One region of the Streptomyces sp. NPDC002851 genome, then DNA from elsewhere that is predicted to be linked to it. Evidence: predicted binding sites of a transcription regulator. Region 1 holds the regulator's gene; the other holds the start of a gene.
The links. Region 1 encodes HspR, which represses chaperone genes until heat shock. Its sites were predicted from a motif close to TTGAGNNNNNNNNNCTCAA; they were not measured.

Region 1 (3,406 bases):
GGCTATCTCATCGCGCGGTCGGGGCTTCTGGAGGACGACCAGTGACTCCCGGCGGCGTGTCGAGACCGGCCTGAGCAATGCGTACGCCGAGCTGTGCCCGGCTCGAACTGCCCAGGGTCTCGGCCAGCTTGCGTATATGTTCCCGGCAGGTACGCACATTGATGCCGAGGCGGTGCGCGATCTCCGCATCTGCAAACCCCTCCGCCAGGAGTGCCGCCACGGAGTGGTCCCGCAGCGTGACTCCCGCGATGGCGGTACGATCCGGCAGCTTCACGGCCAGGGGCACGGCGATGCGCCACAGCCGCTCGAAGACGGTGCAGAGGTATTCCACCAGCGCGGGGTGACGGATCTCCAGCGCGATGGTGCGGTCCGCGTTCCCCGGAACGAACGCCACCGTGCGGTCGAACACCAGCAGTCTCTCAGGGACTTCCTCCAGGGTGCGGACCTCCGCGACGTCACCGATCTGTTCCAGGTAGGCGTACAGCCCTTGACCGTGCCTGGCGACATGGGTGTACAGGCTCCGCATCCGAATCCCGCGTCGGGCCAGGCCCCTCGCCTTGGTCAGGGCTTCGACCAGGTCCTCCTCCGGGCGGATTCCACCGGGCTGGATAGCCACGTTCTCGACCTCGCACCGAGCAGCGGCCTCGACTGTGGCTGCCTGGATCCGGGGCATGCCCTCGAGCACCCTGATCACCTCACCGCCACTCTCCCCGCCTCCCCCCAGCCCCGCGAACCGCTCCACCGCAGCCGCCGCCCCGGCAACCCGCCGATGCGCCGCGTCGACATCCGCCCGTACATCCCGCATCAGTCGGGATATGACCTCGCCGGGGCCGACAGGTAGCAGCCAGCGGTCGTCGCGGGGATCCGGGTGCAGCAGCCCGAGGTCGATCAGGCAGAGTGCCTCCGCGGCCTCCTCTCGGCCGATCCGCCCCTCCGCCACCGCAAGGGCATACGCCGCGTCCCCGGCCCCGCACAGCCGCTCCACCCCGTGCTCGTGCCCCTCACACGCATCCTCAGTCGCGGTACTCACGGCCGCAACGTACCCCCGGAGCACAGCAATTGCCGCTCCACGCGAAGAACACGGCAAAACGTCCCGCTCGTCCCCACCCCCGCCTCCGGCACCGCACCAACATGACGCTGGTAGGCGCCGCGGCCGCACGGCATCGTGGGAACCGGCCGGTTACCTGAGCCAGCCGCAGAGCGGGGCTCAACTCTGTGTCCGCAGGGGCGGGGGGAGCGGACACATACAGAGAGAGGGCCGGGAGATGTCGATCTCCCGGCCCTCTCTCGCTCAGGCGTTGGACCCCGCTACCTCGCTACGCCGCGATCCCGCTACCCCGCTACGCCCCTACTCCCCCGACTACTCGCCCGACGGCGACCGCTTGGGCCGCCACACCACCAGGGCACTCGTCGGGTGGGCCTCCTGGTACGGGACCAGGTCGCGGCGGTACGAGGCGTGGACCTGGGCCTCGCGTTGCTGCATCGCCGCGGCCGCGCCCTCGACGGCCGCCGAGAGTTCGGCGACCCGCTGCTGGAGGGCGGCCACCTGGTTCTCCAGCTCGATGATGCGCTTGATCCCGGCCAGGTTGATGCCCTCGTCCTGCGACAACTGCTGCACTTGGCGGAGCAGTTCGATGTCGCGGGCCGAGTAGCGGCGGCCACGACCGGCCGTGCGGTCGGGAGACACCAGGCCGAGGCGGTCGTACTGCCGCAGCGTCTGCGGGTGCAGGCCGCTCAGCTGTGCCGCCACCGAGATGACGTACACCGGGGTCTCGTCGGTCAGTTCGTACGGGTTACGACGACGGCCGTCCCTCGCCCTGGGGTCCATGGGGGTCACGCTCCCTTCGCGGCCTGGAACAGTTCTGCCCGCGGATCCTGGTCCGCAGTCGCCTCACGGTACGACTCCAGGGCCTCCTTCGCCGTGGCGGAGAGGTCCTTGGGAACCACCACCTCGACGGTGACCAGGAGGTCGCCGCGCGTACCGTCCTTGCGCACCGCACCCTTCCCGCGGGCCCGCATCGTGCGGCCGTTGGGCGTACCTGCGGGCAGCTTCAGGGTGACCGAAGGGCCGCCGAGCGTGGGCACCTTCACCTCGCCGCCGAGCGCCGCCTCCGTGAAGGAGACCGGCACGACGACGGTGAGGTTGTCGCCCTTGCGCCCGAACACCGGGTGGGCGTCCACGTGCACGACCACGTACAAGTCGCCCGCCGGGCCGCCCCGTTCGCCCGGTGCGCCCTTCCCGCGGAGCCTGATGCGCTGGCCGTCGCTCACGCCCGCCGGGATGCGGACCTGCATCGTCCGGGAGGACTTCGCCCGGCCCGAGCCCTTGCAGACCTCGCACGGGGTCTCCGCGATGAGGCCGCGGCCCTTGCAGTCCACGCAGGGGTCCGTGAGGGAGAAACCGCCGCCCCCGCCGCGCGAGACCTGGCCCGTGCCGACACACGTCGGGCACACCCGCGGCGTGCCGTTCTTGTCGCCGGTGCCCGAGCACGCCTTGCACGGCTCCTGGGACGACATCCGCAGCGGGACCGTCGCGCCCTCGATCGCCTCGGTGAAACTCAGCGTGACCTCGGACTCGATGTCCTGGCCGCGCCGCGGCTGGGTCCGGGTCGTGCCGCCGCGGCCGAACAGGCCGCCGAACACGTCGCCCAGGCCGCCGCCGAAGCCGCCCGCGGTGCCACCGCCGGTGCCCGGCGCGCCGCCGCCGAAGAGGTCGCCGAGGTCGAAGTTGAACTGGCCGCCGCCGGGCCCGCCGGGTCCCGGACGGAACCCGCCGTTGCCGAAGAGGGCGCGCGCCTCGTCGTACTCCTTGCGCTTCTTGGGGTCGCCGAGGATGTCGTTCGCCTCGGAGATCTCCTTGAAGCGCTCCTCCGCCTTGGTGTTGCCCTTGTTCGCGTCGGGGTGGTTCTCCCGGGCGAGCTTGCGGTACGCCTTCTTGATCTCGGCGTCGGTGGCGTCCTTGGGGACGCCGAGGACCTTGTAGTAGTCCTTCTCGATGAAGTCCTTGGTGCTCATCCCCGGCGTCCCTCCTCTCGCTTCTCCATGACGTCGGTGTGACCGCCGACGTCAGTTCTTCCGATCACGTCAGCCCTCGTCCGGGCCACCGCTCTCCTTGGTGTCGGCCGCTGCCTCGTCGCCCTTCTCGGCGGAGGCGCCCTTCTCGGCGGCGCCCTTCTTCTTCTCGTCGGACGCCTCGCCCTTGACGGTCTGCGCGCCGGGCTGCGGTTCGGCCACGGCCACCCGCGCGGGGCGGATGGTGCGCTCACCGATGCGGTACCCGGGCTGCAGGATCGCCACGCAGGTCGTCTCGGTGACGTCCGGCGCGTACGAGTGCATCAGGGCCTCGTGGATCGTCGGGTCGAAGGGCTCGCCCTCCTTGCCGAACTGCTGGAGGCCCAGCTTGGCC
Region 2 (3,406 bases), on a different contig from region 1:
CAGGACCTGCCTCACCTGCCTCGGAGCGGATCCCCGGGCCGGGACACGGCCGGACGCACGGCCCGGGGATCCGCTCCGAGGAGATCCCCGAACCGCACCACCCAAGCCCCTCCGGCCCCGTCACCCGCCGCGCCCGCAATGCCCGACGCCCCGGGCTCCTCTCCCGTCTCCTGCCCACCCCCCTCGGCACCCCCTTCACCTTCGGCTTCGCCGCCGTGCTCACCGCTACCTCGCTGTTCGCCGCGTACGCCGATCCGCAGGTGCTGGACACGGTGCTTCGCGGGTCGAGTACCGATGTCGCGCACCTGGTGAACGCCCCCGTGCTCGCGCTCGTCGCCAGTGCGCTGTGGATCGCGGGCGGGGTGACCTCGCCGTACGCCCTCGGGTTTCTGCTCGTCCTGACCGCCCTGGAGCGGCGGGTCGGCGGGCGGCGTACGGCCGGGGTGTTCCTGCTCGGACACGGTCTGGCCACGCTGCTCACCGAGCTCCCGGTCGGGCTTTGGGTCCTTGCCGACCGGCTGCCGGAGAGTTCCCTGCACCGGCTCGACTACGGGATCAGCTTCGGTGTCACGGCGTGTGTCGGGGCGCTCGCGGGGCTGCTTCCCCGGTGGCCGCGGTGGCTGCTGCTCGGCGGCGCGGGCGCGTACCTGGTCGACGACCTGCTCGCGCTCACCGACCCGCTGACGAACTGGGGACATCTGCTGTCCCTGCTCATCGGCGTGGCCACCTGGCCCCTGCTGCGAGGCCGGGGCCACAAGGCCACCGCCCGTGCATCTGCTGCTGCACCTGCTGCTGCTCCACCTGCGGCTACATCTGCTGCCGGAACAACGTGTGCGGCTCCGGCCGCGACGGCCGACGCAGGATCAGGGTCAGGAAACCGAGCGTGCCCCGGTAGCCGTGGAGCCACTCCGCGCGGTGCTGTTCGGCGGCCTTGAGGGCCTCGGCGCTCTCCGGGTGCTGCGGGTTCTCGAGGGCCCAGCGGGAGAGTGAGCCGGTCCAGGCCCACTCGTAGTCGTCCCATTCCTCGCGGGTGCTCACATGCCCCTGCACCGGAACCCAGCCGTCCCGCGCCACCAGGTCCACGGTCGTCCCCAGGTCCGCGAACTCGTCGGCCGCAAAGCCCACCTGGAGCGTCTCGGGACCGGGCTCGCGCTCCCAGAAGCCGTCGCCGACGATCAGGGTGCCGCTCGGCGCGAGGTGTCTGCGGGCCGCCTCCAGGGTGGGAAGCAGCCCGCCGAACGCGTGCGTCGCGCCGACGCAGAGCACCACGTCGTACTGGCTCCGCGCGTCGTACTCGGCGACATCCGCGTGGTGCAGCGCGACCTGCCCCGCAAGACCGGCCGCCGCGATCCGCTCCCGGCCGCGCTCCAGCGCGGGTTCGCTGAGGTCGACACCGTCGGCGCGCACCCCGGGTCGGTCCGCCGCGGCGCGGAGCAGCCAACTGCCCTCGCCGCAGCCGAGGTCGAGGACCCGCTCGTCACCACGCGGCAGCGCCTGTTCCAGAAGCCGGTCGACGCGGATCTCGTGCAGCGGGGCGGCGATGGGGTGGTCACGGTGAGCAAGACTGCTGATCATCTCTCGGTCCACGAGCAGCATCCTCGCCCACGCCCGCACCCGCGGGGAAGTGCCTCCGGCGGCGGAGCCTCCGGGAAGCCTCCGGGCAGGGCCGGCGTTCCCGAAGAACGCCCTGCTGCCGCCCGATCGCTCACAGCGAACGACCCTCGGGGAACATCTCCAGGCTCACAAGCATTGAGTCGGTATTGCTCAACTTGAATGCCGAAGGGGAGATCATGGCTAACGAGTCCACGGTGAACGCGTCGCTCAACCTGCCCGTGCTGCCGCTCGATGACGAGGTCGTGCTGCCCGGCATGGTCGTGCCCCTGGACCTGAACGATCCCGACGTACGAGCCGCGGTGGAGGCCGCGCAAGCCGCCGCCCCAACGGCAGGGGCCGCGCGAAGCGCGTCGATGAGGGGCGGTGGTCGGGAGACGGGCGGGCCCGGCAAGCCCAGGGTGCTGCTCGTCCCACGGATCGACGGGACGTACGCGGGCACCGGCGTCCTCGGCACCGTCGAGCAGGTGGGCCGGCTCGCCGACGGTGACCCGGGCGCCCTCATCAAGGGCCGCCGCCGCGTGAAGATCGGCGCGGGCACCACCGGACCCGGCGCCGCCCTGTGGGTGGAGGGCACCGAGGTCGACGAGACCGTGCCCGACCCGCTGCCCGGTGCCGTCGCCGAACTGGCCAAGGAGTACAAGGCACTCGCCACGAGCTGGCTGAAGAAGCGCGGCGCCTGGCAGGTCGTTGATCGCGTCCAGCAGATCGACGATGTATCCCAACTGGCCGACAACTCCGGGTACTCGCCGTTCCTGACCACCGAGCAGAAGGTCCAGCTCCTGGAGACCGCGGACCCGGTCGCCCGCCTCAAGCTCGCCGCCAAGCTGCTCAGCGACCACCTCGCCGAGCAGGACGTCGCGGAGTCCATCGCCAAGGACGTCCAGGAGGGCGTCGACAAGCAGCAGCGCGAGTTCCTGCTCCGCCGCCAGCTGGAGGCGGTACGCAAGGAGCTGCGCGAGCTCAACGGCGAGTCGGAGGGCGAGGAGTCGGATGACTACCGGGCCCGGGTCGAGGCCGCCGACCTGCCCGAGAAGGTGCGCGAGGCCGCGCTCAAGGAGGTCGACAAGCTGGAGCGGGCCAGCGACCAGTCGCCCGAGGGCTCCTGGATCCGCACCTGGCTGGACACCGTGCTCGAACTGCCGTGGAACGAGCGCAGTGAGGACGCGTACGACATCGAGGGCGCCAAGGCCGTCCTCGACGCCGAGCACTCCGGGCTCGACGACGTGAAGGAGCGGATCACCGAGTACCTGGCGGTCCGCAAGCGCCGCGAGGACCGGGGTCTGGGTGTCATCGGCGGGCGTCGCGGCGGCGCCGTGCTCGCGCTCGTCGGCCCGCCCGGCGTCGGCAAGACCTCGCTCGGCGAGTCCGTGGCGCACGCCATGGGGCGGAAGTTCGTGCGGGTCGCGCTCGGTGGCGTCCGGGACGAGGCGGAGATCCGCGGCCACCGGCGTACGTACGTGGGCGCGCTGCCCGGCCGAATCGTACGGGCGATCAAGGAGGCGGGTTCCATGAACCCGGTCGTCCTGCTCGACGAGATCGACAAGGTCGGCTCCGACTTCCGGGGCGACCCGGCCGCGGCCCTGCTCGAAGTGCTCGACCCGGCGCAGAACCACACCTTCCGCGACCACTACCTGGAGGTCGAACTCGACCTGAGCGACGTGGTGTTCCTGGCCACGGCGAACGTCCTCGAAGCCATCCCCGAGGCACTGCTCGACCGCATGGAGCTGGTCCGGCTCGACGGCTACACCGAGGACGAGAAGGTCGTCATCGCCCGCGACCACCTGGTCCCGCG

Region 2: lon (endopeptidase La) is a predicted target of HspR. The motif match lies at 1,750-1,768, and genes of this name have one in related genera.

The regions. Positions count from the first base shown of each region.
Region 1 covers NZ_JBSFUT010000042.1:42,701-46,106, forward strand. The annotation lists gene ACWD10_RS32465 (helix-turn-helix transcriptional regulator) at 1-45, shown strand, start outside; gene ACWD10_RS32470 (LuxR family transcriptional regulator) at 8-1,030, opposite strand; gene ACWD10_RS32475 (heat shock protein transcriptional repressor HspR) at 1,361-1,828, opposite strand; gene dnaJ (molecular chaperone DnaJ) at 1,834-3,015, opposite strand; gene grpE (nucleotide exchange factor GrpE) at 3,085-3,406, opposite strand, start outside.
Region 2 covers NZ_JBSFUT010000007.1:160,081-163,486, reverse strand. The annotation lists partial or broken gene ACWD10_RS10455 (rhomboid-like protein) at 1-692, shown strand, start outside; gene ACWD10_RS10450 (SAM-dependent methyltransferase) at 808-1,587, opposite strand; gene lon (endopeptidase La) at 1,791-3,406, shown strand, end outside.